3 regions of the Exiguobacterium sp. s125 genome follow, and region 2 is predicted to be linked to each of the others. Evidence: riboswitches for the same ligand, from Rfam matches in the RefSeq annotation. Region 2 holds a riboswitch; each other region holds the start of a gene.
What was found. A riboswitch is a leader RNA that binds a small molecule or an ion and turns the genes downstream of it on or off. The one in region 2 is predicted to bind thiamine pyrophosphate.

Region 1: linked by a shared signal. The riboswitch ahead of thiD (bifunctional hydroxymethylpyrimidine kinase/phosphomethylpyrimidine kinase) and the one ahead of thiT (energy-coupled thiamine transporter ThiT) in region 2 are both predicted to bind thiamine pyrophosphate.
Region 3: linked by a shared signal. The riboswitch ahead of KNQ05_RS06915 (thiamine phosphate synthase) and the one ahead of thiT (energy-coupled thiamine transporter ThiT) in region 2 are both predicted to bind thiamine pyrophosphate.

The regions. Positions count from the first base shown of each region.
Region 1 covers NZ_JACSMI010000004.1:102,938-106,917, forward strand. Annotated here, with positions in the region: gene KNQ05_RS11430 (murein hydrolase activator EnvC family protein) at 1-669, shown strand, start outside; gene KNQ05_RS11435 (murein hydrolase activator EnvC family protein) at 873-2,147, shown strand; TPP riboswitch at 2,209-2,319, shown strand; gene thiD (bifunctional hydroxymethylpyrimidine kinase/phosphomethylpyrimidine kinase) at 2,436-3,245, shown strand; gene thiM (hydroxyethylthiazole kinase) at 3,226-3,980, shown strand, end outside.
Region 2 covers NZ_JACSMI010000001.1:727,891-731,870, reverse strand. Annotated here, with positions in the region: gene KNQ05_RS03530 (amino acid permease) at 78-1,490, shown strand; gene KNQ05_RS03525 (thiamine diphosphokinase) at 1,708-2,307, opposite strand; gene thiT (energy-coupled thiamine transporter ThiT) at 2,310-2,870, opposite strand; TPP riboswitch at 2,935-3,041, opposite strand; gene rpe (ribulose-phosphate 3-epimerase) at 3,062-3,718, opposite strand; gene rsgA (ribosome small subunit-dependent GTPase A) at 3,720-3,980, opposite strand, start outside.
Region 3 covers NZ_JACSMI010000001.1:1,352,127-1,356,106, reverse strand. Annotated here, with positions in the region: gene KNQ05_RS06925 (OsmC family protein) at 37-462, shown strand; gene nagZ (beta-N-acetylhexosaminidase) at 459-1,673, shown strand; TPP riboswitch at 1,740-1,842, shown strand; gene KNQ05_RS06915 (thiamine phosphate synthase) at 1,932-2,522, shown strand; gene KNQ05_RS06910 (NAD(P)/FAD-dependent oxidoreductase) at 2,519-3,523, shown strand; gene thiS (sulfur carrier protein ThiS) at 3,507-3,710, shown strand; gene KNQ05_RS06900 (thiazole synthase) at 3,713-3,980, shown strand, end outside.

The sequences.
Region 1 (3,980 bases), on a different contig from region 2:
GCACAAGAAGCACGAGAAGCAAAAGCCCGTGCTGAAGCTCAAGCAGCACAAGCAGCAGCCGATCAGGCAGCGGCAGAAAAGGCAGCAGTTGAGCAAGCTGCAGCAGAAAAAGCGGCAGCCGAGCAAGCTGCAAAACAAGCAGCGCGTCAAAAAGCAACAACGAATTCAACAAAACAATCAACGCCGACACCAGCGCCTGTAACACCAAAACCAGCACCAGTAGCACCGAATCCAGCTCCGGCTCCAGCTGCATCTTCAGCATTGTTCATTCATCCGACAAGTGGTGCGACTACACAAGGATACGGCTCAGCAAGTGGTGAAAATGGGTATGGATTCCATAATGGAATCGACTTTGGTGCACCGGTTGGAACACCAATTGTCGCAGCAGCAACAGGAACTGTCATTACGGCTTCTAGTAGTGGTCCTTACGGAAATCACATCATGATTGCTCACCAATTGAACGGAAAAACGTATACGACGGTTTACGCGCACATGAGTTCATTGAATGCGCGTGCAGGACAACGTGTCAGCCAGGGACAACAAATCGGTGCACTTGGTAGCACGGGTAACTCGACTGGACCACACCTACACTTCGAAATTCATGTCGGTGGGTATATCTACAGCGGAACAGGCCCTGCAAATAGTGTTAATCCTATGTCAATGTTATAAAATCGTAAAAGAACCTCTACATTGTAGAGGTTCTTTTTTATACAGTTTGAATAATTAGTTGTTATATTACAAAATAACGTTTTCATTTGAAATGTAAATGAAATTTTTCTGAAACTATTACGGTGCTATAATCAATTTCAGATAGTTTCACTACGGAACAGGACTTCAAAAATCGAATTCATACATAAGCGAGGAACTCACATATGCTAAAAAAGTTATTTTCTACCGTACTATTAGGGACGTTATTATTGACGAACACCCCAATCACTCAAGCGGCTACAATCAAAGAAAAGAAAGCAGATAATGCAGCTGAACAACGTAAACTAGAAAAATCAATCAAAAAACAAGAATCTAAAATTTCAAAAGAGCAACGTCAAATCAATGCGATTGATGCAGCAATCAATGAAAATATTTTTCGTGTCTCAGAAAAAAATAAACAGATTCGTCAGTTGAATGAACGAATTGAAGAGCTTGAGGCAGACATTATCCATTATGAAGAAATGTTAAAACGCCAGGAAGAGCTGTTAGGAGACCGCCTTCGTGTGCTTCAAGAAAATGATGGGAATTCGATTAAATGGGAAGAAGTCATTTTTGGTTCGAAAGATCTTGGCGATCTCTTTAGTCGTGTGATGGCAGGGAAAAAAATTGCTGAACAAGATGACAAGATGATTTCTGCTTACCTTGAAACGCAAAAAAAATTAGCTGATGCTAAAGCGACGCTTGTGGATAAAAAGGAAGAGCGAGTGAAAGAAAAAGAAGCCCTTTTGGTTCAAAAAAAGGAACTCAAACAGCAAATGAAAGCACGTAGTGCAACCTTAAAAAAATTACGTCAAGGTAAAACAAAATTTACGACAAAACTTCTGAATGCGAAAGAACTTCAAGCGACATTAGAAGCGCAAGAACGTGCGATTGCGGCAGCAAAGGCAGCAGCTAAAGCAGCAGCGGAAAAGGCAGCAGCTGAAAAAGCGGCAGCGGAAAAGGCGGCGGAGGCGGCGGAAAAAAACAACGCCGGGACGTCTAAGAAGGTCGTAAGTGCTACGCCAGTCGCTAGTGTTCCGAGTGGTTCGGCGCAGTTCGTTCGCCCTGCGTCAGGAAGTGTTTCACAAGGATTCGGACCAGCGAGTGGTGCGAATGGGTATACTTTCCATAATGGTGTCGACTTTAGAGGGTCAGTCGGATCATCAATCGTCGCAGCAGCTTCAGGAACGGTCATCACAGCAGGAAGCGGTGGACCGTACGGAAATCACGTGATGATTTCACATTTCTTGAATGGGAAAGTGTATACAACAGTTTACGCGCATATGAATTCATTATCAGTTCATGCTGGACAAACGGTCTCGCAAGGGCAACAAATCGGTACGCTCGGAAATACGGGAAACTCGACGGGCGCACATCTTCATTTTGAATTGCATATTGGTGGTTACCAATACAGTGCGACAGGACCAGCTAACACAGTTAATCCATTAGCATACTTATAAAAACGAGCTTCGGCTCGTTTTTTTTATGGCGCTATGCTACAGTGAAAGAGAAATTTAAATCATGAGCAACTAGGGGAGCTGGAGGAATCTGGCTGAGAGGAAAACCATTCTGTTTTCGACCCTATCACCTGATCTGGATAATACCAGCGTAGGAAAGTTGAGATTGAAGACATGAATAAGTGACCACACTCGTTGGTTTTTCATGGCGTCGTCTGCTTTTTTACAGCGGACGGCGCTTTTTTTCGTTCCGCTTTCTCCTTGTGCTCTCATAGAAAGTGAGGTCTATCGATGAAACATGTACTGACGATTGCTGGATCAGACTCTAGTGGTGGAGCTGGAATTCAAGCCGACTTAAAAACTTTTTCTGCTCTTGGGGTTTACGGTATGAGTGTAATTACTGCTATCACAGCGCAAAATACGTTAGGCGTACAAGCAGTTGAAGATGTATCACCAACGCTTGTCGAAGCCCAGTTGAACTCGATTTTTAGCGATATTCGTGTAGATGCCGTTAAAATTGGGATGGTCTCGAATGAAAAAACGATTCAAGTCATTGCCAAATGTTTGAAACATTATCAGGGACCAGTCGTCTTAGACCCCGTGATGGTCGCAAAAGGGGGGCATGCGCTGTTAAGGAAATATGCTGAACAAGCATTAATGGAGCATTTAATGCCGCTTGCAACCTTGACGACCCCGAATATTCCGGAAATGGAACGCATGTTAGGGCAAGCGATTTCGACAATTGATGAAATGAAGCTGGCGACGACGGAATTCGCACAAAAACGAGATATCGCTATCCTGTTAAAAGGCGGTCATCTTGAAAGTACGGATGCCTCGGATATTTTATACACGGAAGGGATGCATCATCTGTTTCAGGAGGCACGATTAAAACGCCAGCATACACATGGTACTGGATGTACATTGTCTTCCGCGATTGCGGCACGTCTTGCGCTGGGAGATTCCCTGAAGGATAGCGTGATTTATGCTAAACGGTACGTAACTGAAGCAATCCGGCATGGATTTGCCTTAGGGAACGGAATCGGACCGACACATCACTTTTATGACATTTGGAGGGAAACGGATGCTTACAACCATTCATGATAAAAAACCATTAATTCATCATTTAACGAATGCGGTCACGATTAATGAGTGTGCCAATATGACCCTTGCGCTCGGGGGTTCACCTGTCATGGCGGAAGATATCCTAGAAGTCGAGGAAATGGTTGGACATGCAGATGCTGTCGTTATCAATATCGGGACATTGAACGCAGCTTCACGAGCGTCGCAATTGTTGGCAGGTCAAACGGCTAACCGATTGAAGAAACCGATTATTTTAGATCCAGTCGGAATGGGGGCGACGACACTTCGGACACAATTCACGAAAGAGTTACTCGAAGCAATTCATTTTACGGTCATTAAGGGGAACGTCTCTGAAATCAAGACGCTCATCGGTCAAGTCGGACGTTCAAAAGGAGTCGATGTCGCTTCCGGAGAGACATTAGATTTTCAAGTCGTCCATGAGTTTGCTGGACGGCTCGGGACGACTCTCGTCGTAACGGGACCGGTTGATTTCATTACAGACGGCAAGCGACAAGTAAAACTAACCGTAGGAACGCCACGACTCGGACACATTACAGGGACAGGTTGCATGACGGCATCGCTCATCGGAACCCTACTTGGAGCAGGGTATGATGCATTCGAAGCAGCGACCTATGGGACGTATTTAATGGGAAAAGCGGGTGAAGTCGCAGATGAAGCAGCGGGACTTGGTGATTTCCGGATGGGGTTGTTCAACGCAATCAGCTTAACTACAGAAGAAAGTTTGAAAGGGGTATT
Region 2 (3,980 bases):
CTAAAGTAATTGTCGCAGCATTTGAAAACGCTTACAATAAGTTGGCAGTTACTTTATTGCTCAAGGGGGAATTCATCATGCAGTTAAAAAGAGCCATGACAAGCCGACATCTATTCATGATTTCGCTTGGTGGTATTATCGGGACGGGGTTATTTCTCGGTTCAGGGTTGACGATTTCGCAAGCAGGACCACTCGGGGCGGTCCTCAGTTACATCGTCGGCGGAACAATCATGTACTTAACGATGCTCTGTCTAGGAGAGATGGCTGTCCACATGCCTGTGTCCGGTTCATTCCAAACGTATACGACACGTTTTATCGGTCCAGGCATCGGTTTTGCCGTCGGTTGGATTTATTGGCTCGGCTGGGCCGTGACCGTCGCTCTTGAAATCACAGCTGCCGGTAGTCTGATGGATCGCTGGTTTCCACAGGTTCCCGTCGTCATCTGGTGCGCCTTATTTACCGTCATCTTATTCGGATTGAACGCGATCTCTGCGAAAGCATTCGGAGAAGCAGAATTTTGGTTTTCAAGTCTTAAAGTACTCGCCATCCTGTTCTTCATCGGACTCGGGGGAGCCGCATGGTTCGGATGGATTGATATGGCGGCTGAACGACCAGCTACGTTGTTCGCGAACTTCACGGCGAACGGCTGGTTTCCGAACGGGGCTCTCGGCGTCTTGACGACGATGATTGCCGTCAACTTCGCTTTCCAAGGAACAGAATTGATTGGTGTCGCTGCCGGGGAATCGAGTGATCCAGAAAAATCGATTCCGAAAGCGATTCGTAATACGGTTTGGCGGACGTTTATTTTCTTCGTCCTCTCGATTACAATTATCGGGGCTTTAATTCCGTATGAATCGGCGAGCGGCATCAGCAGTCCCTTCATCATGGTATTTGACGCAATCGGTATCCCATATGCTGCAGATTTGATGAACATCGTCGTTTTGACGGCACTCTTATCCGTCGGAAACTCTGGACTGTATGCTGCGACACGCATGCTCTGGTCGATGTCGCAAGAAGGCATGATTTCAAAGAAACTCGCCATCGTCAATCAGCGGGGTGTGCCGATGCGCGCCTTAACGTTCACGATGCTGTTCGCGATGTTATCCTTATTGACGGCATTCTTCGCAGAAGATACCGTCTTCATCTGGCTATTATCCATCGCCGGTCTCGGAGCACAAGTCGGTTGGATCTCGATTTCCGCTTCGCAAATCGCTTTCCGACGCCAATTCATCAAGGCAGGACACACGCTTGACGAACTGAAGTTCAAAACACCGTTCTTCCCAGTCTTACCCATCCTCTCATTCTCACTCAATCTGCTCGTCTTAATCAGTTTAGGTTTTCAAGCCGATCAACGCGTCGCCTTATATCTCGGCGTCCCTTTCTTCCTACTGACATGGGCAAGTTACCATCTTTTCGTCAAAGGAAAACATATCGCTGCAAAAAGCGAACAACAAGCAGCCAGTTCGACACTTCAAAACGAACAACGATGACTTGTTATCTGGCCCTGGATACACCGGGTGCCGGAATCCGTTGAACTTAAACAGTCGACTGACTAATAAATCAAAACGCCGATGCTTCCGTTTTACATACGGAGTCATCGGCGTTTGCCATACCTATCTTTTTGTTCATGACGTCATGACGTGTACTTGAAGAACGCATGTCCCGGTCGCATCAGCGAGATATGATGGAATCGCGTCTATCGCGTTTTTATTTTTCATGCGTGCGCAGGACGAGGACTTCCCCTTCGACGACCGTCACTTGCGCAACACCAACCCACTCATTGCTGACCGTCAGCGAACCACCGACCGGAACAGGATGCTCCGTCAAGGGGTATTTGACGCCGCGTAACGTCAAGTTCGACGGGACAAGGGGAATGAATGACAGGTAATGATACCCTTCAGACGCGAGTTCGTACTGACCGGTTTTCCAGTACCGGACATCCTCACGTTTCGTCACGAGTCGTGCCATCGGAAATTGTTTTAACAAATAGACGTTCTGTAGCGTCATGTCGAGCCGACCACCCGTCGCACCAAAGATGAGTAGTTCAGCACCTGCAGCCTGTTCGGTAGCGTAACGTAACGCTAGTTCTAAGTCCGTTTCATCTTTTTCTGCCGGATGAAGCAATCCACCATCCGGAACGTATCCGAGCGAATCAAAGTCACCGATTGCCACATCAAAATCAAGTCCTTGCTCCACTAATGTCGCAATCCCGCCGTCAACACCGATAATCATCGTCTTGTCTTTCACGAATGGTGCGAGCGTCGGGACGTCTTCTGCCGGTCCTGCCGCAACGATTAAAACTCTCATCTTTAAATACCGCGAGCGGAGTAACGTAAAAGACGTGGTGCTGTCGTAAGCAAAATACCTGCAACGACCCCACATAAAACGTACGACGGAGCCATATACGTCGCGTTATAAATGAACGAGTAAGGAACGACCGGTCCTTTGGCATACTCTGCAAAAAAGACGATTCCACTGATGACATGACAGATGTAACGTAGACCGGCACCTAACAAGGTCGCAAACAAAACAATCGTCATGAGACGCTTTTTTTGACCTTCTGTTGCTGCTTTTTTGACTTGGCCTGCAAACACTCCACTCAAACCGACGACACCATATGCAAGCGTATAGTCAAGCAGCGGTTGGACGACCGTCAAGACTTGCGGAGCGAACATCAATTGAATCGTTCCGACGAGCGCACCCGTGATGACACCACCAACGACGCCGTGACGAAAGGCCATGACGAAAATCGGTAACATCGCTAAGCTGATGGATCCGCCTTGTGGCATTTTGAACGGAATCAATAAATCAAATACAACACCGAGACTCGCGAAAATCGCAATCTCCATTAACATTTGTAATCGTTTCATACTGTGTTCCTCCTAAAAATAAAATAATGATGACAACAAAAAGGCAGTACGACGGACGCCGTACTGCCTGCGTGCGCCACATCCCTACGTCCGTCTGAACGGAACAGGTTCGAAGGGTTAAAGTCTACTCACTTCTCTCAGCCGCTTGACGCGACACCCCTTGCGGTCAAAATTTAATTGTCTTGGCTCTATTATACGTGAGCCGCGTTTCGAATACTAGTGATGGCTTCCGCATAGTCTGGTGCATTGTAGATTGCAGAACCTGCGACAAGGACGTTTGCCCCATTGTCGATACACAGTTTTGCCGTTTCCGCGTTGACACCACCATCGATTTCAATTTCGAACGTCAAACCGCGCTCTGCTTTGATCATCGCCAATTGCTTCAGCTTCGTCATGACGCTCGGCAAGAAAGCTTGTCCGCCAAATCCTGGATTGACCGTCATCAACAAGACCATGTCGACTTCTTCTAGGACATGTTCAATCGTCGACAGTGACGTGTGTGGATTCAGCACGACGCCGGCCTTTGCTCCAGCCCCTTTAATTTGTTGCAAGACACGATGGACATGATTCGTCGCTTCGACATGGAAGGTGACGATATCCGCTCCTGCCGCTACAAACGCTTCGACGAAGTTTTCTGGTCGATCGATCATTAAATGAACGTCAAGGACCATGTCCGTCTTTTGACGAAGACTACTGAGGACGGGTAGACCAAATGAAATGTTCGGGACGAACTGGCCGTCCATGACGTCGAAATGGATGTAATCTGCTCCTGCCGCCTCGACAGCTTTAACGTCTCGTTCTAGGTTGGCGAAATCTGCTGATAAAATAGATGGTGCGATTTTAATCATTTCAATACCTCCGCGCTCGATTCTTGATTTCCTCTACAAACATACCATAATTCGTATAGCGTGAGGACATGATTTCTTCTCCCTCAACTGATTTTTTGACAGCACAGCCTGGTTCGTTTAAATGCAGGCAACCACGGTATTTGCACGTATCTTGCCGTGCGACGAATTCTGGAAAACACCAACGTAATTCTTCGATTTCCATCTCGTGTGGAAAATCGAGGTTCGAAAACCCTGGCGTATCAGCTATCAAGCCCTCTGCAAG
Region 3 (3,980 bases), 620 kb from region 2:
GCGAACCGAACTAAAAATCGAAAGGTAGTGAGAAAAATGCAAGCGACAATTACATGGAATCACAAGATGGGCTTTAGTGGAGTGACGGAGTCCGGACACCAACTGGCAATGGATGCAGCACCTGAAAATAACGGGGAGAACGGAGCACCGCGGCCAACTGAATTGTTGTTACACGCCGTCGCCGGCTGTACGGGAATGGACATCGTCTCCATTTTAGAAAAAATGCGTTTACCGTTAACCTCGTTTGAGATGGACATTGAGGGAGAACGGGCGACGGAACACCCGCGCCGCTTTACGACGATTTCGATTCATTATCGTCTCGAAGGCGACTTGCCGGATGATAAAGTCCGCCGGGCCGTGTCGTTATCAAAAGATAAATACTGTTCTGTCTCGAAATCACTGAATGCTGAAATTGAAGTCTATTATTCAATCAATGGCGTCCGAAACGAGGAACCGCTTTGAAACCGATTTACCTGCTTTTAACGGCTTGCTTTTTGACGGCATGCGCGAGTGAACCAGCAACAGAACCGAAGACGAGTCAGCAACAGCCGGTCGCTGACGAACCGACGGCTGCCGACCAGGCGGAGCAAGACATCAAACGTCAGCTCGCCAAACTCTCGACTGCTGAAAAGGTCGATCAATTGCTGTATATCGGGATCAGCGGGACGACGTTATCGGACGCGGACCGAAGTCTGTTAAACAATCACGCGATAGGCGGTGTCCTGTTACTCGGAGGCAATATCACGTCAGACGCCCAGCTGAAAACCTTGACGGCAGCAATCAAGGACGCACAAGACGACGAAGCGCTCGCGTTCCTCGGCTTCGATGAAGAAGGAGGACGTGTCAGTCGTGTCCCGGATCAAACGTTTCATTTACCTCCGAGTCTGACGCTCGGTCAGAAAAACGATCCGGCATTGATGCAAAAGGCCGGACAGGCGCTTGGTGCGATGTCACGGTTTTATGGATTTAATATGGATTTCGCCCCGGTTCTTGATGTCAACAGTAACCCGGCGAACCCGATCATCGGTGACCGGGCACTCAGTGCTGAGCCGGATGACGTCGCCCGGCTCGGTGTCCCGTTAATGCAGGGAATCAAGTCGGAAGACGTCGTGCCGGTCGTCAAACATTTTCCCGGACACGGCGATACGATTGTCGATTCGCATGTCGGCTTACCGACCGTGACGAAGACGAAAGCGCAACTCGAGCAACTGGAACTCGTCCCGTTCAAAGCGGCAATCGATGCCGGAGCGGAAATGGTGATGGTCGCACACATTTTATTCCCGGCGCTCGACCCAGACAATCCGTCGTCGTTATCAGAGCCGGTCATGCAACAGCTGTTGCGTGAAGAGTTGAAGTTCGATGGCGTCATCGTGACGGACGACCTCGTAATGGGTGCGATCACGAAACAATATGGTCTCGCCCAAGCTTCGCGTCTCGCCCTCGAACGTGGTGCCGACATGGCGATGTTCTCGCAAGCCGGTGCTTACACGGATGTTCATGCGGCAATTATGCAGGGGGTCAAGGACAAGTCACTATCACGGGCTGACCTCGACGCAAAAGTGACACGTGTCTTACGATTAAAACAAACGTATGATTTAGCAGACACGAAGCTGATTCCAACGCGTGAACAATTGACGGAACAGGTCAAAACGGTCACGGATCGGCTGAACTGACAAGTCGGACTAGAAATCAAGCGAGCGGTCATGGTAGACTACGAATGAACCAACCAACACTAAATAGTTCTACACTAGGGGAGTCTCGCAGCAGACTGAGACGGAAATATCCGGACCCTTTGAACCTGATCTAGTTCGTACTAGCGGAGGGAAGTGGCTTCTGATTATCATCCTGTCTCAGGTCTTACCTGGACATTTTTCGGACCACTCCATCATGTTCATGGGGTGGTCCTTTTTGTGTAGCAAGGAGGAGAAGGTATGCGTCCGAAGTTACATATTGTGACGACCGGGACAAAAGAGCTGACACATCTTCTAGAAGTCTTGCCGGCTGTTGTGCCTTATGTCGACATGATTCATATCCGGGAACCGGGTTGGTCGGCGGACCGACTCGTCCAATTGATCGAGGAGCTAGTATGCGCCGGTGTTCCACGTGAAAAACTAATCGTCCATGACCGGCTTGATGTCGCCCTCGTGACGAAGGCAAGTGTCCAGTTGACATCATGCAGTATTCCCGTCGCTGTCGTGCGGCGTCAATTCAGCGAGCTACAGATCGGCCGATCAATCCACTCCTTGACGGAAGCGCTTGAGACGGGCAGCGACTTCGTCATGTATGGTCATGTCTTTGCGACGGCGTCAAAACAGGACATTGCTCCGCGCGGACTAGCGGCACTCGCGCAAATCGTCACGTTTTCAAAAGTCCCCGTCATCGCGATTGGCGGGATTCAGCCGGAGAATGTCGCCGATGTCCTCGCGACCGGAGTTGCTGGCATCGCTGTGATGTCAGGGATTCTCGGTCAGGCAAATCCGGTCGAAGCAGTCCTAGCGTATCGCGAGGTGCTTGATCAATGAAAGCAACAGAGACGTTAATCGTCGGCGCAGGCGTAATCGGTTTGACACTCGCCTACGAATTGCTCAAACGAGGACAACCGGTACGCGTGCTTGAGCAAAGCCGGTGTGGCGAAGGAACGACGCGAGCGGCAGCCGGCATGCTTGCGACGGATCATGAACTGATCCCTGCCTTACATCAACTGGCGGCAGCGAGTCGACAGCTTTATCCCGACCTCGTCCGTGAGCTGTTTAATGAGACCGGCATTGATAGTGGCTATAAAGAAAATCCCTTTCGGTTGATTCGGGGGCACGAGGAAATTCAATTTGCATCCGTCGGTCAAATCGATCCCGTCCAGTTGACGCGTTCGCTCCGTCACGCGATTAAAGCCCGCGGAGGTGTGATTGAAGAACAGACAATGGTCACGGGACTGCACCGGGCAGGGGCGACCGTCGTCGGCGTTGCGACAAGTAACGGTAAGCGCGAAGCCGGGAACGTCGTGGTCGCAAGCGGTCGGGGATCAGAAGCGTTACTCGCGACGAGTGGTGTCGAGATCGCGACGGTACCGGTCAAAGGCGAATGCCTCGCCGTCCGGCTTCCGGGGCATGTCTTGACCGAAACGTTGTTTAGCGACGACGTGTACCTCGTCCCGAAGTTTGACGGACGGATCATCATCGGGGCGACGGAACGGATCGGTGACGAGACGACAGGGGTCAGCGTCAGCGGGATTGAACATCTCCTGCAGGCGGCGGCGCGACTGTTCCCGGCAATCAGAGAAGCGGAAATCGTGGACATCTGGTCCGGGATTCGTCCACAAACAGCGGACGGATTGCCTTATCTCGGGCAGGTCCCGGGAGTCGGGCACCTATTCGTCGCGACCGGGCATCATCGGCACGGGATATTACTCGCCCCGATCACGGCGTCCGTCCTGGCAGACGAGGTAACGGGAATCACGCCGAAATATGAGCTTCGTCCGTTTTCATTACATGAATCGAGGAGGAACACGAATGCAACTCACCATTAATGGTCAACCGTATACGCTTGACGGATCGATTTCGACAATCGACGGATTGATTCATCATCTCAATTTGACGGAAAAAATGGTCATCATCGAACAGAATCGACAGATTGTCGAGCGGACAGCATACCAAAACACACCCATTCAAACAGGCGATTCTTTTGAAATCGTTCACTTCGTAGGAGGCGGTTAATCATGTTAACGATTGGTCAAACGACATTTCAGTCGCGGTTATTACTCGGAACGGGCAAATACCCCGACGTGACGACACAGCAGCAAGCAGTCGAGGCATCAGGAGCAGACATCCTGACCTTTTCCGTTCGCCGGATGGATATCTTTGAAGCGAGTCAACCGAACTTTTTAGAGGCGCTTGATTTGAGTCAGTATCATTTATTACCGAACACGGCGGGGGCGAAGACAGCGGAAGAAGCGGTTCGGCTGGCAAAACTTGCCCGCGCGTCCG